3 regions of the Wukongibacter baidiensis genome follow, and region 1 is predicted to be linked to each of the others. Evidence: riboswitches for the same ligand, from Rfam matches in the RefSeq annotation. Region 1 holds a riboswitch; each other region holds the start of a gene.
What was found. Region 1 has a riboswitch for S-adenosylmethionine ahead of R9X47_RS14645 (methionine ABC transporter ATP-binding protein). Riboswitches for the same ligand answer to the same signal wherever they lie in the genome.

Region 2: it holds a riboswitch for S-adenosylmethionine, as region 1 does, so the genes downstream of both, R9X47_RS24055 (homocysteine biosynthesis protein) here and R9X47_RS14645 (methionine ABC transporter ATP-binding protein) in region 1, are expected to answer to the same signal.
Region 3: it holds a riboswitch for S-adenosylmethionine, as region 1 does, so the genes downstream of both, R9X47_RS20190 (O-acetylhomoserine aminocarboxypropyltransferase/cysteine synthase family protein) here and R9X47_RS14645 (methionine ABC transporter ATP-binding protein) in region 1, are expected to answer to the same signal.

What each region holds. Positions count from the first base shown of each region.
Region 1 is NZ_CP138202.1:3,235,907-3,244,114, forward strand. It holds gene nifJ (pyruvate:ferredoxin (flavodoxin) oxidoreductase) at 1-930, opposite strand, end outside; gene R9X47_RS14625 (cupin domain-containing protein) at 1,139-1,687, opposite strand; gene R9X47_RS14630 (D-serine ammonia-lyase) at 2,035-3,393, shown strand; gene R9X47_RS14635 (class I SAM-dependent methyltransferase) at 3,711-4,883, opposite strand; gene R9X47_RS14640 (ferritin-like domain-containing protein) at 5,168-5,671, opposite strand; SAM riboswitch class I at 5,886-5,989, shown strand; gene R9X47_RS14645 (methionine ABC transporter ATP-binding protein) at 6,118-7,113, shown strand; gene R9X47_RS14650 (methionine ABC transporter permease) at 7,106-7,756, shown strand; gene R9X47_RS14655 (MetQ/NlpA family ABC transporter substrate-binding protein) at 7,770-8,208, shown strand, end outside.
Region 2 is NZ_CP138202.1:5,333,087-5,341,294, forward strand. It holds gene R9X47_RS24030 (biotin-dependent carboxyltransferase family protein) at 1-603, shown strand, start outside; gene R9X47_RS24035 (CD0519/CD1768 family membrane protein) at 743-1,888, opposite strand; gene R9X47_RS24040 (AraC family transcriptional regulator) at 2,086-2,751, opposite strand; gene R9X47_RS24045 (radical SAM protein) at 3,069-4,130, opposite strand; gene R9X47_RS24050 (EFR1 family ferrodoxin) at 4,270-5,094, opposite strand; SAM riboswitch class I at 5,486-5,590, shown strand; SAM riboswitch class I at 5,762-5,866, shown strand; gene R9X47_RS24055 (homocysteine biosynthesis protein) at 5,966-7,138, shown strand; gene R9X47_RS24060 (NIL domain-containing protein) at 7,142-7,543, shown strand; gene R9X47_RS24065 (UPF0280 family protein) at 7,591-8,208, shown strand, end outside.
Region 3 is NZ_CP138202.1:4,483,047-4,491,254, forward strand. It holds gene R9X47_RS20175 (aspartate aminotransferase family protein) at 1-593, shown strand, start outside; gene R9X47_RS20180 (YibE/F family protein) at 728-1,828, shown strand; gene metA (homoserine O-acetyltransferase MetA) at 1,940-2,860, opposite strand; gene R9X47_RS20190 (O-acetylhomoserine aminocarboxypropyltransferase/cysteine synthase family protein) at 3,089-4,366, opposite strand; SAM riboswitch class I at 4,503-4,605, opposite strand; SAM riboswitch class I at 4,694-4,795, opposite strand; gene R9X47_RS20195 (DUF3793 family protein) at 5,113-5,709, shown strand; gene R9X47_RS20200 (flavodoxin) at 5,775-6,206, shown strand; gene R9X47_RS20205 (HD-GYP domain-containing protein) at 6,566-7,180, shown strand; gene R9X47_RS20210 (ABC transporter substrate-binding protein) at 7,608-8,208, shown strand, end outside.

The sequences.
Region 1 (8,208 bases):
AGCAAAAGGTCTGTAAAGACGAACTTTAATTAAACCTACTTTTTCTCCCTTTGCTAATAGGTAATCAATAGTTTCATCAATAGTTTCAACTACAGAACCCATAGCAATAATTACACGCTCAGCGTCCTCAGCACCATAGTAGTTGAATGGCTTATATTCTCTACCAGTAATCTTGCTGATTTCATCCATGTAATTAGCTACTACATCCGGTACTTCTTGATAGAATGTATTAGATGCTTCCTTAGCTTGGAAGAATATATCTGGGTTTTGAGCAGTACCTCTAGTTACTGGGTGCTCAGGATTTAAAGCATTCTTTCTAAATGCCTTTATACCATCCCAATCAACTAATCTAGCGTATTCAGCGTAGTCAACAACTTCGATTTTTTGAACCTCATGAGAAGTTCTAAATCCATCAAAGAAGTGTAGGAATGGAACTCTTGTCTTAATTGAAGCAAGGTGAGCAATTCCACCTAAGTCCATTACCTCTTGAACTGATCCAGATGCAAGAAGTGCAAATCCAGTCTGTCTTGCAGCCATTACGTCAGAATGATCTCCGAAGATTGAAAGTGCATGTGTAGCTACGGCTCTAGCACTAACATGGAATACACCTGGTAATAATTCACCAGCGATTTTGTACATGTTAGGTATCATTAGAAGTAAACCTTGTGAAGCAGTATAAGTAGTAGTTAATGCTCCACCTTGAAGTGAACCGTGAACAGCACCAGCTGCACCAGCCTCTGATTGCATTTCTGTTACTGCAACCGTTTGCCCAAAAATGTTCTTTGTTCCATTTGCTGCCCATTCATCAACAAATTCAGCCATATTTGATGATGGGGTGATTGGATAGATAGCCGCAACGTCAGTAAATGCATATGATACATATGCAGCAGCTGTATTACCATCCATAGTTTTCATAACTTTTTTAGCCATCATTTTGACCCCCTTATTATGTAAATCTTAATAGTATGCCACATTACAATTCTAAGTATAGTATACAATATACAATTAGTCAATGGCATGTTTTTAACAATCAATATACAATTATTCAAAACTTAAAAATTTTTAATATTTTCCTTTAAAATCCTTTCAAAAAAGTCTATTTCAAGGATTAATAAATTTTAAAGTAGTATTACTATAATTAAAACGAAGGTGGAGTTATAGCAAATATTACCTTGCATGTATTTTCATATGGGTTCTCCCATTTATGTCTTACCTGGGCAGGGATTTTTATACTATCACCGGTATTTAAAATAATACGCTCACTCTCCAAAAGTATCTCTACTTTTCCTTCGATTACACAGGCTACTTCCTCACCCTTATGCTCCATAGATTCAGATTCTCCATCCTTCTCTAATTGAAATACTGCAAGTTCAATAGAGCCGCTTAAATCTGGTGACAAAAGCTCATATGCTATCCCCTTACTCTCAGGAAATATGATTTTCTTTCTATTATTTGCTCTTACTACAAGCTTTTCACTATCGTGGGACGTCATAAAAAAGGCGAATAATTGTACCTCTAAAGCTTTAGATATGTTTTTTAATGTATTAATAGAAGGATTTGCCAGACTTCTTTCAATCTGACTTAACAAGGAGGGAGTTACCTTAGAAAGCTGTGCTAATTCACGAATACTTAGGTTTTTTGCTTTACGATATTCCATTATTTTTTTTCCTATATTTATATCATCCATATATACTCTTCCTTTATTTGATTAGTTTATATAACTATATAGGGTTCATATAGTAGAACTTAATTTATACATGTACAAATACTCAGTGTTTCTGGGAGTTTTGGATATGTATAAATTAAAGTTTTGACTAAAATCTCTATATAGCACTTATTATATCAAATGATTAGACTATAGTTAAATCTAATTTAGTTTTGTTAAATTTAATTTGACTTCTATATCAAATATAGTTAAACTATATTTAACACAAGTAAATTTTATTTAACGATTTAATTCTTGATATTTATATTTTTATAATATACGTTGAATATATACAAGAAAATATCTTTAATAAAGAGAGGGGTATAATTATGGAAAGTAAAATTATTGAAGGTAAAACAATAGCAGAATTAAAAAAAGATCATCCATTGCTTGATGAAATGATTTCTACTAAGGAAGTATTTTGGACAAATCCTAAATACGGCAGATTCAGAGACTCTATAGAAAAAATATCTTTATCAGAAAAGGATGTAATGGATGCTGAAGCACGATTAAAACGTTTCGCCCCCTATATTTCTAAGGTATTTCCTGAAACCCAAGAAACAAAGGGTATAATAGAATCTCCTATTATAAAGATACCTAATATGAAAAGAGCGCTAGAAGAGATATATAATGAGGAGATTCAAGGTTCTTTGATGTTAAAATGTGATAGTCACCTTGCGATTTCAGGATCAATCAAAGCACGTGGAGGTATATATGAGGTCTTAAAGCATGCCGAAGATCTTGCAACTGAACATAATATGCTTTCTTTAGAAGATGACTATTCAATTTTAGCTAGTGATAATTTCAAAGAGTTCTTTTCTGACTACTCTATTGCTGTAGGATCAACGGGAAATCTTGGTCTCAGCATTGGAATAATGAGTGCGAAGCTTGGCTTTAAGGTATATGTTCATATGTCAGCTGACGCTAAGAAGTGGAAAAAAGACCTTCTTAGAAGTAAAGGTGTTACTGTTGTTGAGTATGAGTCAGACTATAGCAAAGCAGTTGAAGAAGGAAGAAAACAGGCTGAATCAGATCCAAATATGTATTTCATCGATGATGAAAACTCTACGAATCTATTCTTAGGATATGCCGTTGCTGCCTATAGGCTAGAAAAACAGCTAAAAGAAAAGGATATCATAATTGATGCTGATCATCCTTTGTTTGTTTATCTCCCATGTGGAGTTGGTGGCGGACCAGGTGGTGTTGCCTTTGGTTTAAAGCTCATATTTAAGGATAATGTACATTGTTTCTTTGCGGAACCTACCCACTCACCTTGTATGCTTATTGGCATGATGACCGAACTCCATGACAAGGTATGTGTTCAAGATTTTGGAATTGATAATATCACAGCTGCCGATGGCTTAGCCGTAGGTCGTGCCTCCGGCTTTGTAGGTAAAACCTTGGAAAATCTCCTTAGTGGCTGTTATACCATAGAAGATAGCACTCTATATATGCTTTTAAGTAAGTTATTTGATACGGAAAAAATTTACCTAGAACCATCAGCTCTGGCAGGTGTTCCAGGTGCTGTTAAGTTATTTAAGGATAGCTTAGGGCAGAAATATTTTAAGGATTGCAATCTAGAAGAAAAGATGAAGAATGCTACTCACATTGCTTGGGCAACCGGTGGGAGTATGGTTCCAAAGGATATTATGGAAGGATACTATAAGAAAGGTTTAGAAGCAAAGTAAACATTAAAAGTTTGATATACAGCTTAAGGGTTTTTCCTTTAAGTTTGGAAAACATGACAAGGGGACAGACCCCCAGACACACTAAAAAGATTGTATGTCAGATGGGTCAGTCCCCTAGTCACGTTTTCATCTATATATAATACGATAAACATCTTACATTCTGGAGATTTGACATCCAACGTTTTTGGGGATGTTAAATCTTCGGAATGTAATAGATTTTTCGTAATTTATATATGGCATAAATATATCTTTTTAAATAGTTTTAGTTCAATCTCTTATCAAGCTAAAACCTAATAGTTTCGACTAAATCCTAGTAGCTAGAAGCTTATTCTTTTCCTCATTTCCTCACCCATAGCTTTTTCAAGGTAGGGGTCTATATTCCAAAACTTTTTAAACTCTTTATATTGCTTTATAGACTCTTCATTGTATTTACCTTTATTAAAGGCCCTTATAAGAATGTTTTTCGGTGTATGTTCCATATCTATAAACTCCAGCATCTGTACAGAATATCCCATTATTTCAAGAACATTTCCCCTGATGCTATCGGTAATAAGACTTGAAAGCTTTTCCTTAATGATTCCATGCTTCTCCATAGGTTTCATTACGGGGTTATGAATTTTGTTAAACATCTCATGCTGACAGCAAGGAACTGAAAGGATTACATCTGCTTCCCAATTCACCGCTTTGATAAGGGCGTCATCGGTAGCTGTATCACAGGCATGAAGTGAAACTACCATGTCAGCCTTCTGGGTTCCTTCAAAACCCTTTATATCTCCATGTATAAATTTCAGTTTATTATAGCCTAGCTCACTAGCTATTTTATTACAAAACTCTATTACATCTTCTTTAAGGTCAAGTCCTATTATATTAACATCCAAGTCTAGTTTATCCACAAGATAATAGTATAAAGCAAAGGTAAGATACGATTTTCCACAGCCAAAATCGATTATATTTATAGTACGCTCTTTATTTAAATGAGGTATACAATCTGAGACCATCTCTAAGAATCTATTTAGCTGCTTAAATTTGTCATATTTTTGAGATAGAATCTTTCCATCCTTATTCATAACCCCAAGCTTGATTAAAAATTCACAAGGTTCATTTTCTGGAAGTATATAATTTTTCTTTCGATTATGACTTAGATCTACTTTTTCCTTTGTTGGAGACTTTTTAAGTACCTTTTCCTTCCCTTTTTTACTTACTAATATCTGATAGTCTGCATCTATTGTATATATATTTGCTTGCCTAAAATATGATTTAATCAGATTATTTAGCTCTGATATTGCTTCATAGGAATCAAGGTTGTTATGGGTTACTTTCTTATCATAGTGATATGTAAACTGAATCATAAATTGATTTTTAATAATTACGGGTTTTACTGAAACTTTGTTAAAGGTCTTTTCGCTCTTTTTCCTAACATTGCTTAATACTCCCTGTATAAGCTTTTCCTCACCTACTACGCTATCTATTAAACTTAGTATATTATCCATAAATTCTCTCCTAATAAGTATTTATAAAGATATTTTTTCCTATATAGAACCCATTTATAAATCTTCTTTTCAATTCAAGATTATAATATATATATGAATAAGTTTAAAGAGATAACCTCCTTATAAATCTACATTGTGATTTTCTATATACAATAAAATAGGCATTGTTCTTTAGAACTTTGCCCCATATCTTAGAAATGACCTCTTCACTTGAAATTTGAACATGTCATTCTACCATCTATGAATTTATAATTTGGATGCATCGCACGCCGCCCTTTAAATTTTTATCTTAAACACTTACATCCTTTACATTCTGATATAAACTTTAAAGGCTCTACCGCTTTCTTTTTTTCAAGCTTACCTACAAAATTTAAAATATTTTCCATAACTAATTTATGTTTCTTCTCTTCTTCTGCAAGTTTTTTAAATATCATTCTTTCTCTTTCATCCTCAGCCTTATGATAGTGTTCTTCATATAATTTCATGCTTTTATCTTCCATGTTGTAAGCATGTCTATAGGCTTCTATAGCAGGAGCCGTTAGATCAATTTTCTTATCTGAGGAAAGCATTTCAGCAAATATATTATTTGCCTTTTTTAAAGTGTTTGATTTGATACTCTCTCCTTCAGCATCCTTCATGCCATTTATTATTCTATGGTGATCATCTTCATCCTTTGCAAGCATTTCAAATATTTTTTTAAGCCCCTCATCCTGGGATCTATTCATCAGCTCTTCATAATATCTTTTTCCATCTAGTTCCATATTCATAGCAAATTCATAAATATCCACTACACAACCTCCTATATAGAGTTTTCAATGAAATCTCTATAATAATCTTCTATTAGTTTATTAATACCCATATGTTATTGAAAATTAAACTTAAATTTTAATATTATTTGATATTTGGTAAATTTTACATAGAAAATTCTCTATTGACAAATCTTATCATTGCTTTATAATATAAATCATATTATTAAAATATCGTAAAACAAAATATCTGAAACTCTTATCAAGAGCGGCGGAGGGACTGGCCCTATGAAGCCCAGCAACCGGCATTTTATGCATCGGTGCTAAATCCAGCGATATTTCGGTATCGAGAGATGAGACTAACTATAAGCCTATTACCTCTTTCGTTATCGAAAGAGGTTTTTTTATTGCTGTAATTTCATAGGAAAAAAGTTTTACCAAGACGTGAACATCTCAGTCCTCAAACTTTTATTAGTGAGGTGAATCAATTGATTAAACTTAGTAATCTAACAAAGGTGTATAGCAAGAATAAAAATGAAGTAGTAGCTTTAAAAAATATCAACTTAGAAGTCAACAAAGGTTCTATTCATGGAATAATTGGCCTGAGTGGAGCAGGTAAATCCTCTCTAATCAGATGTGTAAACCGACTTGAAGAACCTACTTCCGGTGAAGTTTTGATTAATGGAGTAAATCTAACAACATTAAATAGCAAAGATCTCAGAAATGCAAGAAAGCGAATAGGTATGATTTTTCAAGGATTTAATCTTTTATTAAGTAAAACCGTTTTTGATAATATAGCTTTTCCATTGAGATTAGCTAAGATACCTGAGGCCGAAATCAAAAAAAGAGTTATATCTTTACTCGAGTTGGTAGAGCTTTCTGACAAAGCCAATGTTTATCCATCTCAATTAAGCGGAGGACAGAAACAACGAGTAGGTATAGCTAGGGCCCTAGCCAACGAACCAGATGTTTTACTATGTGATGAAGCTACTTCGGCCCTAGATCCTAAAACCACAAAGCAAATTCTAACTTTACTTAGAGATATAAATAAGTCCTTAGGGATTACAATGGTTGTCGTTACCCATGAAATGGATGTAATTAAAGAAATATGTGATTATGTAACGATATTAGAAGGTGGAAGAGTTATTGAAGCAGGAAACACCGTGGATGTCTTTTCAAAACCTGGCAACGAGATAACGAAGCACTTTGTAGAGAGTAATAATTACTTACCAAAAGAATTCATAAAGGGTGTGACTTTGAATCTCTCCTTCACAAAGGGAAGTGCAAAGGAGCCTGTTATATCAAGCTTAATAAGGGAGTTTGATATTAATGTAAACATTTTGTCGGGCCAAATAGAATATGTTCAAGATCAACCCTTAGGTAAATTAACTATAGGTATTGATAATATATCAAATAATTTAAATACTATTATTTCATACCTTGAGTCTAATAATGTAAAAGCAGAGGTGATTGCAAATGAATAATATACTTGAACTTCTTATCCCATCACTTGTTGAAACACTTTATATGATAGGAATATCGGCATTGTTTACAATACTACTTGGTTTACCCCTCGGCATAATCCTAGTAGTTACAGAAAAAAACCATATAATGCCTTTTCCTTCACTAAATAAGGTGCTTTCTACAATAATTAATATTATACGGTCACTGCCTGCAATAATCTTAATAATCTTAATTGTCCCATTTACTCGGTTTATAGTAGGTACTTCTATTGGAACTACAGCAGCTATTGTTCCATTGGTCGTCGCGGCTACACCATTCTTCGCAAGGGTAGTCGAGACTTCTTTAAGAGAAATTGATTGGGGAATAGTAGAGGCTTCAATTGCAATGGGTGCATCCCCCTTTCAAATTATTCTAAAGGTTTTATTACCAGAGGCAATGTCATCCCTTGTCCTTGGTATTACTATAACACTTATAAATATTTTAGGTTATTCTGCTATAGCTGGAATAGTCGGAGGAGGTGGACTAGGAGATTTAGCAATTAGATATGGCTATCATCGTTTTAAAACAGATGTATTAATAGCTGCCGTAATTGTACTTATTGCTATAGTTCAAATTACTCAGTTCTCAGGAAATTTTTTAGCAAAAACACTGAAGAAAAGTTAAGGAGGAAAATTTAATGAAAAAAAATATCTTATTAATTACTATTGGTTTACTAATTCTTTCCCTTGCATTAGCTGGTTGTACTTCTTCTAATGCACCGGCAAATAATGAGTCTAAGGATGATAAAGTAGTTCTAAAGGTAGGTGCAACACCGGTACCTCATTCTGAGATTTTAAATTTAATCAAGCCAAAGCTTGAAGAAAAGGGCATTACCCTTGAAATAATTGAATTTACTGATTACGTAAAACCTAACCTTGCTCTAGATGCGAAGGAAATAGATGCAAACTTCTTTCAACACGTACCTTACATGGAATCCTTTGCTAGGGAACACAAGATACAGCTAGCTAGTGCTGCTAAGGTTCATGTTGAGCCCCTTGGGCTGTATTCAAAGAAAATCAAGTCAGTAGATGAATTAAGGGATGGAGCCGTAATTTCTATTCCAAACGATCCTACTA
Region 2 (8,208 bases), 2.1 Mb from region 1:
AAGATAGGGGATATTGTACCAGTTGATATAGAGAAGAGTAAAAAATATCTAGGGGTTAGGAAAATACCAAAGGAGCTAATACCAGTATTTGATAGTCAATATATAGCTAGAGTTATAATGGGTCCTGAGGATGAGAGATTTACTCAGGAAGGTATAGATACGTTTTTAAATAGTGAATATACACTCACAAATCAATGTGATAGAATGGGATACAGACTAGGTGGACCTAAAATTGTACATGAAGACGGAGCAGATATAATATCAGGGGGTATTACATTTGGAGCCATACAGATACCTGGTCATGGAGAGCCAATAATAATGATGGCCGATAGACAAACCACCGGTGGATATACTAAGATAGCAAATGTAATCTCTGTTGATTTACCATATCTTGCTCAGCTTAAAACTGGCGATAGAATAAAATTCGAGAAAATAAGTATAGTTGAAGCTCAAAAGCTTATAAAAGAAAGAGAAAGAAAGTTGATTAGATGCATTGAGGATATGAAAGAAAATACAATAATAAAAGATGTAAAGCGTATGAGTAACTATTTAATAACAATAGATGGGAAAGAGTTTAATATAGGTGTTCAGGAGTTTATCTAGAATTAAAAAAAAAGTATCTATTTTCATAAAATTCATTATGTATAAAAATAAAAATGGGGTTGTCTCATAAAGCAATCCTATGAGTACAGCTCCAGGATGCTTCAGAAATTCATCATTCTGAGACACCCTGTTTAAGTTATTATGTGAGTAATAAATATATATAGTGTGCTGATATTCCAGCGACCAATCCGCCAATTGTATGACTTGTTATAGCTGCTGAAATAAGTTTTCTATGCTTTAATGCATCCATCATTCCGACATGTGTACTTAGATAACCGCTCCAACACATCCCCATGGCAGTAAATACCGCAATATCATTTCCACCTATTATTCCTAGGTCTAGAAATTTTGGAACTAAACTAATTGCTGCTCCAACAGCACCTAGAGAGGTGATAGGAAAAGCTATTGCTTCAGGACTTGAAAAACCAAATAGAGGCTTAATGATTGGGGCTAAAAGATTTCCTAGCTTAGGTAGTAATGCAACGCCTTCAAATGCAAGACCTTGGTAGCCTATGGTTGGGTCCTTAGGGCCAAAGGTCAATGTCATGATTATAGTACACACGAATAGTAGACCTGGGATAATCGCTATTCCCATTTCTACGCCATTTTTACCACCCTCAAGCATTGCAGTCATAAATCTTATAAAGAAAGAGTCTTCTGAATTATTGTTTGACGATTCTGAAGTATTTTCCAAATCATCTTTAGGAACTTCTCTCTTTTCAGCCTTTGAAAAATACCCTTTTTGCTTAATCTTATATGACATTATACGAACGCTGACAATACTACCAATAATTGCACCTAAATTTCCTATTAAAGCTTCCTTGAAAAATCCAAATCCTATCATGAATGTAGTAAGTATCAGTCCCATACCGAAGGATGTTCCTAAATTACATAGGCACGGAACTTCATCTTCATTAAAATATTCAAGATAAGATTTATCATTTGCAAGGGTAATAACTGCAGGGTTATCGGATAAATAAGTTGTTACGACACCTAGAAAAGATGCACCTGGAAGATTGTAAAGTGGCCTCATAAATGGTGAGAAAATGTAATTTAATATTTTCACAACACCAAACTCTGAAGCAAGATTGCCAGCAGCTCCCATTATAACAGATATTGCTAGTATATAGAAAGCAGTCTCTAGCAATAAACTATAGGCAGTTTTCATGAGTGATGAAAATAAATTCGATGTATCCATACTAAAACTCAAATAACCTATAAAAAGACCTGTAAGAGATAAGAATGCTATTGTAAATAGTGCTTCTCTATGACTTTTCCTTTCCATACTGATCATATTGATACCTCCGAATAATTATTTATGAATTCCTAAATTCTTAAATAATTATATAGTTTGAAGGCTTATTTCTCTATACAGTATTTCAGATGATTATTAGCAGAATCTCAGTTTGGATAGCTCTTTTATCTGGTCAAGAAGAGTCTAAATAATAGCTTATTACAATATACTTCTTAGGGATAAAGATACTAGGAATTCAACTTTCTATACTCAGTGGGATTCATATTTTCTAATAGCTTAAATATCCTACAGAATGACGAACTGTGATCATAACCTACTTGATTAGATATTTCACTAATACTATACTTTGTTGTTAATAAAAGCTCTTTAGCCTTTTCGATCCTTAATCTTTGAATATAGTCTCTCGGCGTCATTCCTGTTTGCTTTTTAAACCATTCAGTATAGTAATTAACATTATAATGCTCTAGTGCTGCTAAATGAGATACACTTATACTCTCGTTATAGTGTTTATTGATATAATCTATTGACTTGGATTTTTTTCTTTCAATAATCTTATCGTATAAATAGAAAAATAAATACTTAACTGATTCAGAATCTGGATTTTCCTCAATTTCCTGAGTAATTAGACTAATCAATAATGAAATTCTGTTATCAATCAAAGTCTTGCTACTTGATTTCAGTTTTTCCATATCTGTCTTTTTAATCATGCTATTAGGAATATTAATTACTAATGATTTTTTTCCAGATTCGCTCCTATATTGATGATAACAATTAGGTGGTATAAAACCTAGAGACTTATCGTCGATTTGAAAATTTCCATAATCTGTTTGTATATAGACATAGGACTCAAGAGGAATCACTATCTGAGCATACGAATGGTTATGACAGCTCATTTTCCTTGAAATCTCTACAATGCTACAAGTTATTTTATTGATATAATCACCTACTTTTCACCTTTCGGATATTAAATGTTGTAAAATATAACACAATAAATACTATAGTTAGTAGAAAAGTAACCTTTGATAAAATTCAACCCGAATTTTTTATGAACAATTCAGATTCAATATAATCATTCTAGCAAATTTTAGTATTTATATTCAAGTAGGTATCAAGGGTTTTAATAAAAATACAATCTGGTGAAAAGAAATTGTGATATTTTTATAAGCTTTGAAAATAGCAATACTTTTTAGTCCATAGAAATTGCTTTAAGTTAAGAAATTAACTCATCAATCCATTCTTTATTTTCATATAAAGCACATCCACCTTGTGATTCCTGCAACAAATGATGGTTATCTCTTATCTTTTTTAGCATATTAGATTTTAAAGCATCTATTAAAGATTTTTCTTTCAAATTAACATCAGAAATTGGAGCAAAAGGGCACGCTTCTACATTACCAGTACTACTTATATGCAAGAAACCTCTACCTGCTGCTAAACAACCACCAAAAGCTTCCTCGTCTCCAGGTAAGGGGATAGCCAACATAGAATAATTCTTACTGAGTGTACTTATTTGCATAATTAGATCTTCTTTTTGTTTCTCGGTCAAACATAAACCTTTATCACCATTGCAAGGTACATATTCTATTAAAAATACTGCTCTACAGCCCATTTTTTCTAAATTAGACAAATAAGAATCGTTAATAACTAAATCATAGTTTTTACTTGTTAAGGTTATCGATGTTCCGAATATAATTTTACTGTCATCAAGTTTCTGCATAACCGACATAACATTTCTATACACACCGTTTCCACGTCTCTCATCGGTAGATTCTTCGTCACCTTCTAAGCTAAATGCTATTATCAAGTTCTTAATGTCTTTTAGTTGCCTTGTTACCTTATCATCTATTAATAATCCATTTGAAAACATAACAAATAGAGTATCACTGTACTTTTTAGGAATATCTAGGATATTCTTTTTTACGAGGGGCTCTCCACCAGCTATCATAATAATACTTACTCCTAAATCAATACCTTCTTTGACTATATTATCTATATCATCAATAGTCATCTCATCGTCTTTAACTCTGTTTTGAGCACAAGCATAGCAGCTAGCACAGGATAAGTTACAATCATTAGTAACGCTAATAATCAATATAGGAGGAACAGTAACATCATCACTCGCCAATATTTCTGCCCTTATTTTCTCTTGCTTTTTTAGTTTTACAACAGCCTTTGCATACGACGGTAAATAATTTGTTCTACCTGATAAGAATCTTCTATTTTCTATTAGATTCTTACTCATCGCATTATTAAATAATTTAACCCCATCCATTATATACACCTCACAAAAATTATTAATAGAGCAAATTGCATAATTACAATCCTAAAAAACTTACTACTATATATAGTCTTAAATTCCACAGAGCTATACCATATTTATTATGCAATTTCTTCAATTACTTACTTAGCTTCTAAAGAAATGCATCAGGCTCTTTTCTTTTATCTCTATATTTAACTACATTGTCTACGGATTTAATCAATGCTGGACTCGCAGACTTTATTGCCTTTTTAGGACATGCGTTAGCACAGCCATAACAACCAATACACTTATTTATATCAAATTCTATATTCCCCTTTAATGTAATTGCTTCCGTAGGACAGTGCTTTACACATTTGCCGCATTTAATACATGAATCAGACACAGATAGCTCTTTCCATGAGTTTGGAAGTTTCACTCCTAATCCTGGTAGGGCTGAAATTAGAGCGCATTTAATAGTTGAAAATGCACCTTCATCTGGCCAGTCTATTTTTAGTTTTCTATTAAAACTAAGATCCTTTAGAATTACTACTTTCTTATAGATGTCTTCCCCAAACTTAACCTGTATTCTTTCGTCCTTTGCATCGGGTCTACCTGTTGCGACATTTGATGCAAAAGTGTGTTGACCGATAAATCCTCCACCGGCTACCATTTTAAAGCCTCTTTCTTCCATTGCCTTTTTCATTACAATGAGAGCCTTTCCATAATAACCATTACCACAGGTAACAGTTCCAACAAATGGAGTACCATTTCCATTTAAGGTACCAATGATTTCAGCTGGTAGACCAAATAGTTTAGATGCTGTCGGCATTCCAAGTATCACAAGGTCGTCTTTTGAGAAGTTATATGTTTTTTCTCTGTTTTCTTTTCTTAGCATATCATGCTCTATGATTTCAAGATCCTTCATGCCCTTTGCAATGTTTTGTACTGTCTTTTTTGTTGTACCGCCGGGACTAAAATAAATTAAATGTACTTTCATTTTATCGCCTCTTTCATATAAAATTTTAAAAGATTATCTTAAAAAACACTTCTGAATATCATATAAATTTAGCATTCTAAAGAAATATTAGAGTTACTGAATTCTAATACTTTACTATATTTCTCTCTGCTTTCATTATTTATCATGCTATAGCCTATGATTTCATATTGTTTACTATATCGCGGATTTATATTCCGTGGAATATAAACATAATATCATACACGTTATTATGTGTCAAGGAATATATATATGGTTTTATTAGGTTGTAATTGCCAATGATATTGCCTTGTATTATCTACCTTGAAAGTTGAGAAAAAATTTTGAAAAAAGTGTTGACAATTGTTATTAAGGACAGTATACTTATAATCAATCATAAAAGTGAATAATTAATCTCTTATCAAGAGTGACGGAGGGATCTGGCCCTATGATGTCCGGCAACCGGTACTATATGTACAATGGTGCTAATTCCAGCGGTAGTGATACCGACAGATGAGAACGCTGAGTTTATTAAGCCTTTTCCACTGTTGGAAAAGGCTTTTAATATTTTATATATAAGTTACGAAAAATCTATTACATTCCGAAGATTTAACATCCCCAAAAACGCTGGCTGTCAAATCTCCAGAAAGTAAGATGTTTATCGTATTATATATATCAAAACTAAATATTCTTCTTATCAAGAGTGATGGAGGGAACTGGCCCTATGAAATCCGGCAACCTGTACTCCGTGTACAAAGGTGCTAAATCCAGCGGTAGTGATACCGACAGATGAGAATGCTGTGATTAAAAGCCTTTTCTCTGTCAGAAAAGGCTTTTTTAAATATTTAGAAAATTAGAAAACAAATAATCAATAATTATCTAAGGGGGAATTAATGTGGCAGTGAAAAAATCCTATGAGGAGATTAACGAAAAGATAAGAAATGGTACAGCTGTGGTAGTTACTGCTGAAGAGGTAATCGATATTGTTAAGGAAAAGGGGATAGAAGAGGCTACAAAATATGTGGATGTTGTTACTACAGCAACCTTCGGACCTATGTGTTCTTCGGGAGCTTTTCTTAACTTTGGGCACTCAGATCCGCCAATAAAAATGTCAAAGGTACATTTAAATGGAGTACCTGCGTACTCAGGACTTGCAGCTGTTGATGTATATATAGGAGCAACTGAAGAATCGGAAGATAAAGGAATGGAGTATGGCGGAGCCCATGTTATCTGTGATCTAATAGATGGAAAGAAAGTTCATCTAATGGCAACGGCCCGTGGTACAGATTGCTATCCATGTAAGGAAGTAGAAACATATATCACTAAGGAATCCATCAACGAGGCATACTTATTTAACCCAAGAAACTGTTATCAAAATTATAATGCAGCTATTAATACTTCTGATAGAAGGATATATACCTACATGGGAATATTACAGCCCGATCAAGGAAATATAACATACTCAACGGCAGGTCAACTAAGCCCTCTTTTCAATGACCCGCTATATAGAACTATCGGTATAGGCACAAGAATATTTCTAGGTGGAACCGTTGGATATATATCATGGCAGGGTACACAATTTAACTCCGCATGTAATAGAGACGAGAATGGAGTGCCACTAGGTGGAGCTGGAACATTAGCCGTAATAGGGGATCTTAAGAATATGAGCACGGAATACATTAGACCGGCAGTTTTCGAAAATTATGGTACATCAATATTTGTAGGTATAGGTATTCCTATTCCAATACTTGATGAAGAAATGATGAAGTATGTATCCGTTGAAGACAAAGATCTTCATACAAATATAATTGATTATAGTGTCCCAAGAAGAAGCAAGCCGAGTCTAGGTAGAGTAAGCTATGCAGAGCTTAGAAGCGGCAAAGTAACTGTTGATGGTAAAGAAATCAAAACGGCACCGCTATCAAGTCTTCATAAGGCCCGTAAGATTGCCGATGAGCTGAAGGATTGGATTAGGAAGGGTGATTTCCAAATACAAGAACCGGTGCAGCCATTACCATTAAATAATAAAGTGAATTCCCTTGAAATAGTAGAAGAAGAGGAGGCGTAGGATATGAAAAAATTATTACTATTATCATTCCCAACAAATTTAACGGGTGAACCTATTACATACACCCTTATAAAAAACTATGATTTAAAAATAAATATCCTACGAGCGTCGATAGATTACAATATTGAGGGGTCCTTATTCCTTGAAGTAGAGGGATTAGAAGAAAAAATCGATCTAAGTATAGAATATCTAAAAATTGTAGGTGTAAAGGTTAAAGTAATAAAAACCGCAATAACTATAGATGAAGATAAATGTGTTAACTGTGGAGCATGTACATCGATCTGTGAAGTAGGAGCCCTTACAATGAGCGACGACTGGAAGATAGAATTCCATAAGGATAGATGTCTTGACTGTAAACTATGTATAAAAGCATGTCCAGTTAGGGCCATAGCAAGCATCGTTTAAGTAGGCGTGATGATATAAGACAGAGGTTATTTGGGGATGGTGATTAAATGTACGAAGAAAGATTTTATAGAGAATACATGAAGGCAGACAATTTCATAAATTTCACAGTAATTGATAAGGAATCGGATCTACACATATCCGCCAAAACTAACCTTGTGAAGGAAGCAAAACAATATCTTGAAAAGTATAGAACAGCCATTAAGGACTACGGTGATAATGATACTGAGTTCTATAAAAGTTTAGTACCCTTAGAAGTTTCAAAGGATGCTGATGAAATAGTAAAACATATGGCTGAAGCAGCGAACCATGCTAATGTAGGCCCAATGGCTGCCGTTGCAGGTGCTGTATCACAATACGTGGGCCTCGACCTATTGAATTACACAGATGAAATAATAATCGAAAATGGTGGAGATATATTTATAAAAACAAATAAGAGAAGAAAAATACTAATTTACGCTGGTAATTCTCCATTTTCAGAGAAGATTGCATTATCAATATCTCCAGAAGATACGCCCCTTGGAATATGTACCTCGGCAGGTACGATTGGACATTCCATAAGCTTTGGAAAGGCCGATGCGGTGGTTGTTTTATCAAAGGATACCCTATTGGCAGATGCAACTGCAACGGCTATAGGAAATATCATAAAGGACCCAGATGACATAAAT
Region 3 (8,208 bases), 1.2 Mb from region 1:
GTCTTGGCAGCGCCCAAGGATATTTTGATGTTAAGCCTGATCTGACTATCTTTGGCAAGGTAATAGCAGGGGGATATCCAGCAGCAGGTGGTATCGGAGGTAGAAAGGATTTAATTGATCATCTTGCGGCAGGTCTTGAGAGTGGTAAAAAAAGAGCCTATGTTGGTGGAACCCTAGCGGCAAATCCATTAAGCTGTATAGCGGGGTACTACACAATTTTAGAGATTGAAAAGACTAATGCATGTGAAAAAGCAGGTGAAGCCGGAGACAGATTAACAAATGGATTAAATTATCTTATCGATAAGTATAACCTTCCATTTGTAGCCTATAATCAGGGCTCAATATGTCATTTAGAGACAGGAGCAGCTATGTTTGTTAAATTGGGAATTAATATATTAAGCGCCCTAGGAGAGGTAAAGAAGCGTAAGCATATGATGGAGGAAATGGGAGCAGCTTATTTGGCTGAGGGAATAGTAACCTTAGCTGGGAGCAGGTTGTATACTAGCCTATCCGATACCGATGAAGTTATTGATGATGCATTAAACAAATTTGAGAATGTGTTTAGAAATATTGATGGTGTAAAGACTTCATAAATAAAATATGAAAATGGAAAAGGGATTGCCTCAGAATTAATCATTCTAAGACATCCCTATTTTTTCTATTAAAAAGTTTTGGTCTATTTGTATAAGCCTATTCATAATAATTATTATGAATAGGAGGGACAAACATGGGAAGAAGGATTGTATTATTAATTTTAATTTTCCTATTTCTAGGAAGCGGTGCCTATGCTGAAGAGAATAATGGAGATATATTAAAGGCTGAAGTATTAAAGATAGAAGAATACTCAAGGTCAGGGGTAACAACAAAATCTGTAAAGGTTAAGATACTTGAGGGTGAATACAAAGGAAAGGGTATAAATATAGAATATATACCGGTGGAATATTCATCAAATAGCTATGAACTCAGAAAGGGAAGCCGGGTTCTTATAAAGTTAAGTACGGGTCAGAATGGAAGAATAAAAGGAAATATTATTAATGTATCTAGAGAAGACCACCTTAAGTTACTAGGAATTATATTTCTAGTAGTGATAATTATCTTCGGTGGAATAAAGGGAATACTTTCTGTAACCTCATTAGGTATATCGGGCTTAGTAATTGTAAAAATCATGATACCTTTGATTGTTGATGGACACAATCCAATGATGGTTGCAATAATAAGTACAATAATAATTATATTAATTAGTTTTATTCTTATATCTGGATTTACTAGAAAGAGCCTTGTAGCGATAATCGGAACCGTAGGAGGAACAATTATTGCTGGGATTTTGGCGAAGGTATTTACGGATCTATGTTCAATAACTGGACTGGCTAGTGAAGAGGTAAACTTTTTAATAACATATATGAATACAGTTATAGACTACAGAGGGCTCTATCTGAGTGGGGTACTAATAGGAGCCATAGGGGTAGTAATGGATGTAAGTATGTCGATAACCTCTGTAATTTTTGAACTCAAAGATCAGAATCCAAATATGACCTTTGCAGGGCTAATTGCTTCAGGATTAAAGGTAGGTAGAGATATAATGGCAACCATGGTAAATACCCTTATCTTAGCCTATGTTGGAGGAGCTATGCCTATACTATTAGTATTTCACTTCATGAAAATGCCATTGGGTAGACTAGTAAGCATGGAGATTTTATCAACTGAGATAATTAGATCATTATGTGGAAGTATTGGACTAGTTTCAACAATCCCCCTTACTTCACTAGTAGCAAGCATGATGGCTCCTAATATAAGATCTAGAAAAAGAATGTATAATTATAGGAGATAATGTGAAGGGGATATCTTACAAGATGAATACTTTATAAGATATCCCTCCTATAGATAAAAACATTAGTATTTGAGATTTATTGAACCTCAAAGTTGCTTATAGATATACTGATTATTCTAAATGCCCCTTTAATATATAAGGGGTTTTTTGATATACATAATAATTAATCCAATTAGAAAAGAGTAGACTAGCATGACTCCTCCATTTTGAAACTGGCTCAGCTGTTGGATCGTCATTTTTAAAATAATTATTAGGAACTTCTATATCAATTCCTTTAGAAATGTCTCTCAAATACTCATTTTTTAGGGTATTAACATCGTATTCGGGATGCCCACTTATAAATATTTGTTTCCTATCCCTTGAAGCGACAATATATACTCCTGAATCGCTAGACTCAGATAAAATTTCAAGCTCAGGAACCTTTTCTATATCCTCTCTTCGTACTTCAGTATATCGTGAATGAGGTACATAGAAAACATCATCAAAGCCTCTTAGGAGATTCAATTTATTGTTATTGATAGTATGAGGAAATACTCCCGAAATCTTTTTATCAACTACATACTTAGGAACTCCGTAATGGTGATATAGACCTGCCTGAGATCCCCAGCAAATATGTAGGGTAGATGTAACGTTGGATATCGAAAAGTCCATGATTTCCTTTAGTTCACTCCAATATGCAACTTCTTCAAAGGGGAGGAGCTCAACTGGAGCTCCAGTTATTATCATGCCATCAAATTCTTGATCCTTAATATCACTGAAATGCTTATAAAAGGTACTTAAATGATCCTTGGATACATTCTTCGATTCATAGGACTCGGTATGGATGAATACTACCTCTATTTGCAGAGGAACATTTCCTAGTAGACGGAGAAGTTGAGTCTCGGTTTCTATTTTAGTAGGCATTAAGTTTAATACAACAATCTTTAATGCTCTGATATCTTGATGAATGGCACGGTTTTCGTTCATAACAAAGATATTTTCATTTGACAATACATCAAAGGCTGGAAGGTTTTGAGGTATAACTATTGGCATAGTAATTCTCCTTTCTCGTTTAGCTAGTTCCTCGGGCGGGGATATGGATATTTCCTTTTCGTTCATGCAATGAACCTGTTTCTTTATATGCTTCAAAGGAGAAAACTGATTCATTGAAATTACTAAAAGGAAATATCCATATCCCTTAGTCAGTTGAAATACCAGACTTCTATTCACAACATGTTAGATTAATAGTTTTACTTGAATCTCCAAACTAAGGACTTTATTTTATATTCTTTCAAGTGCGTTTGATAGATCATTTATTAAATCATCAGCATTTTCAATGCCTATTGAAACCCTAATCAATTCGGGGGAAACTCCACTTTGCCTCTGCTGCTCTTCGCTAAGCTGTTGATGAGTAGTGGAAGCAGGATGAATAATCAAGGATTTAGCATCACCAACATTGGCCAAATGAGAGAATATTTCTAGAGCGCTTATTAATTTCTTTCCTCCTTCGTATCCTCCCTTTACTCCAAAGGTAAAAATGGCACCTGTTCCATTTGGAAGGTATTTTTTAGAGATTTCATGATATTTGTTATCTTCTAGGCCTGGATAGTTAACCCAGTCAATTTTTTCATGCCCATTTAGAAACTCAGCAATTTTTTTTGCATTTTCAATATGTCTTTCTACCCTTAGGGATAGAGTTTCAAGACCAAGAGTAAGAAGGAATGAGTTAAATGGAGAAATACAAGCTCCTAAATCCCTTAGAAGAACAACTCTTAATCTAGCGATATATGCAGCTTCTTTAAATGCTTCAGTATAGGAAACTCCATTGTAACTTTTATCTGGCTCTACAAGCTTTGGAAATTTGCCATTATCCCAATTGAAATTACCGGAGTCTATAACCAAGCCACCTATAGAGGTTCCGTTACCGCCTATATATTTTGTTGCTGAGTATACTACGATATCTGCTCCAAACTCAAAGGGTTTGCATAAATAAGGAGTTGCGAAGGTATTATCGACTATTAAAGGAACATCATTTGCATGGGCTATCTCAGAGATTTTTTCAATATCACATATATTTATTCCAGGGTTCCCGATGGTTTCAATATATACTGCTTTAGTTTTATCGTTAATAGCTTTTTCGATATTTGAAGGATCATCTGGGTTTATAAAGTTTACTTTTATACCAAAATCCTTAAAGGTATTTGCAAATAATTGATATGTTCCTCCATACAAGGTAGAAGCAGCAACTATTTCATCACCAGATGATGCAATATTCAATATTGCATAACTTATTGCAGCCATTCCAGAAGAGGTTGCAACTGCTCCTATTCCACCCTCAAGTAAAGCTATTCTTTTTTCAAGAACATCTGTAGTTGGATTTGTAATACGGGTATAGATATTTCCAGCCTTTTTCAATGCAAATAAATCTGCTGCCTCCTCAGGTGTATCAAATACGTAGGATGTTGTTTGGTAAATTGGTACGGCCCTTGACTTTGTATTTGAATCAGGCTCATACCCTCCGTGTAGTTGAATAGTTTCAAAGTTTAGTTTTTTTGACATTTGAATTCCTCCTATTTTGATTTCTATTTTGAATACCTAGGGGCATCGAACCCCTTCGCTTTGGTCAGGTTTCTCTTCGAGAAATGACCTAAAAAAACTTCCTGCAGATAATCTGCAAGAAGTTTAAATTCTAAGCATCTTATCTTTCAGGTAAAAAACCTGCTGGATTTAGCACCTTGAATAAAAATTCAGGTTGCCGGACGTCATAGGGCCAGTCCCTCGGTCTCTCTTGATAAGTGTAAATATTGAGTTTTGTAAAACTTAGAAAAGATGTTTTAACTAAAAAAACTTCCTGCAGATAATCTGCAAGAAGTCTAAATTCTAAGCATCTTATCTTTCAGGCAAATACCTGCTGGATTTAGCACCTTGAATAAAAATTCAGGTTGCCGGACGTCGTAGGGCCAGTCCCTCGGTCTCTCTTGATAAGTATTGATATTGAATTGTATATTATAATATCAGTTTTGTAGCAAGATGTCAATAATAAATATTCAAATTATTTAATAAATATTTGGAAGGTGGGTCAGAAAAAGTTATAAGTATATTAGATTAGCATATCTAGTTGGCTTTGTGCTTTGAACTTTTGGCGATTCTATTTTCCTTATGTAATTAGATTTTTAGATATAGCTCTCAAAAAATAGAGTGAAAAAAAATTAACAATATTTGTTTACAGGAGAAAAAAGATGTGGTAATATATAACTGTGATAATGATAATCGTTATCAATTGATTTGGAAAAGGAGGTAGTCTTATGGCAAAGTGTTCTGATTCTTGTATATTGGCCTATAAAAGAAATAATGACTTCATTGGGTGGCTTGTTGAAATACTAGGACCTGTACTTATGGGTTCTAAGCCGGCAGAACTATTAAGTTTTCCAAAACATGAAAAACAGTTGTTAAGAAAAATAGATAGCATAGAAAAACATATGGGAAAATGTAAAAGAGTTACATATAGATTGTTTAAAAATAAAAGTGGGAGTATTAAGGTATTGTTTTATAATCCTAAAAGTTTAGATACAAGTTTACAAGAATACAGAAATATGAGGTTTCTAAAGAATTTGGGATATCCCTCAAAATATGGCTTAGATGAGTACTTGCAAATCATTATAGATAAGATGATTACTGGAGATATTCCCCATGAGATAGGGGTATTTCTAGGATATCCACTAAAGGACATTATAGGATTTATTGGTCATCCATCACTAAAGCTTACTAAGGTTAATGGCTGGAGAGTTTATGGAGATCCACGATTATCAGATAAAAGGCTTAATGAGTTTATAGAAGCTAAAAACAAAGTAAGGAAGTTGCTTGAGTTTAATGAACCAGAGAAAGTTCTAGTGTCAATTTGATTTATTGTAAGTAATAAAGCTATAAATAATATAGCAAAAAAATATATATGTAGGAGGCAATATCAATGAAAAAAGTAACTATAATCTACTGGAGTGGTACTGGTAATACTGAAATGATGGCTAATGCAATTTCTGAGGGAGTAAAAGATGTAGGAAATCCTGTTGATGTAGTTAAAGTTGAAGATGCAAACAAAGACATGGTAGTAAACTCTGAACTTTTAGCATTTGGTTGCCCTTCTATGGGAGCAGAGGTTTTAGAAGAAGGCCTTATGGAGCCATTCATTGAGTCATTGAAGGATATAGATTTTACCGGAAAAAAAGTAGCTCTTTTCGGTTCATATGACTGGGGTGATGGTGAATGGATGAGAGACTGGGAAGAGAGAATGAAGGGCTATGGTGCAAACATTGTTGATGAAGGTTTAATTATCCACTTGACTCCTGACGATGATGGCGTAGAAAAATGCAAGGACCTAGGAGATAGCTTAGCAAAAGCTTAAGTCTTATAGATAAAAAATAATATAGAGACTCAAGTAGAACTATTAATTTATGAACGTCATAAACTCTCAGAAACATAGAGCATTTTGATATGTATAAGTTAAGTTCTGTTATATGAACTCTATATAGTTGGGTTTATAGAAATCGCAATAAATCTTTTGCATTTTGCTTCCTTAAAAAGCCTTGAAACGTTGGCTATTCAAGAAATCAAAATGTAGATTTATAAGTGCGTTCTATATAGATATCAATTTTCTAGCAAAACTTAGAATATGATATTTATGCATAGGGTACAATGTACGAATATAGACCTTTCTAGAATACGTACTTTGTACCTCGTATTGCTTTTTTAATGGAGGCTAATATGATTCATTGTCTTGGAGATATATCGGATGATTTTGGACTATATCACGATATAATTGAATGTCTAGTAGGGGCATTAGAAGCAAAGGATTTATATACTAGGGGACACTCTATGAGAGTTGGTGATATGTCATACCAGCTTGCTAAAGAGATTGGACTTAAGGGAGAAGAACTTGAGATTATACATATAGCTGCCCATCTTCATGATATTGGGAAAATTGGTATTCCTGATAAGATATTAAATAAAAAAGGTAAACTAACTAGTAGTGAATGGAAGGCTATTAAAAGACATCCCGAAATTGGTAGTAATATCCTTAAGCGTTCAGACAAGCTTAGAAAAATTTCGAAGCTCGTTCTTCATCATCATGAAAGGTGGGATGGCAAAGGATATCCCTCTGGATTGAAGGAAGAAGACATCCCCTTAGGATCTAGAATTATCGCAATATGTGATTCCATTGATGCAATGACCTCCGAAAGATCCTATAGGAAGGGGATCCCTTGGAATATATGTAGAGAAGAGATTGAGTCCAATAAAGGAAGTCAATTTGATCCCCGGCTAGTAGAAGCAGCAAATGAATTATGGAAGTGTTGGAAAAATGAGTTTTATAGTAGATAGAAATCGCAATAAATCTTTTATATGCGTTCTATAATATACGTTTTCTTTCCCTAAAGAGTACTAGATAGGCTATTAATCCGTCTAGTACTCTTTTTATAATATAATGCGATAGGAAATGATTGATCTATTAAATTTATGGACAAATATAATTTCTTGACTTAAGAATCCTCATAAAAGACTTTTTACAGAATAGATATATAGAAAATTAGAACTATATGTTAAAATAGTGTAGTTAAACCTAGACTATCCATAGAAAGTTTAAAATTCTGCTACGTCCTTTTGATTCTAAGACATCCATTAAATTCTTGACGTACCGTTTTGGTATGCCTTCAAATTTAATGAAAGCCTTAGAAATCAAAACTACTTGCACCATTTCAAAATTTCCACGAATAATCTAGGTTAAACCTAGTTAAAGGAGAGGATAAGAATGAAGAGAGTAATGGCATTAATTTTAGCCTTAACATTATTCACAGTAATGTTTACAGGCTGTACTCAAAAACCAGCTCAGGAAGAATCAAAACCTGAAGTAAATATTGAATCTGATAAAAATGAGGAAGAGCAGAAAGAGGAGCCTAAGGCAGTAGAACCGGTATCTTTAAAGGTATCTTCACCGGGAGGACCCCTAGCAATAAGCTTAGTAAAAATGTTTAAGGAAAAGCCTTCTTTAGGAGAAAAAGTAGAAGTCTCCTATGAGGCAGTAAAATCACCGGATGTGATGGCTGCACAGATTATAAAAGGAGAAGTAGACTTTGCGGTTGTACCTACTAATTTAGCAGCAAAATTACATAATAAAGGTGTACCATACAAGCTTGCGGCATCTACTGTATGGGGAGTTTTATATATTGCTAGTAGTGAAGAAGTAAAAGGATGGGAAGAACTTAAGGGTAAGGAAATATATACTATTGGTAGAGGATTAACTCCAGATATATTACTTAGATATTTATTAACTAAGAATGGATTAGATCCAGAAAAGGATGTTACTATTAAGTACTTAGCTGGACCACAGGAATTAGCTGGATTTATGGTTA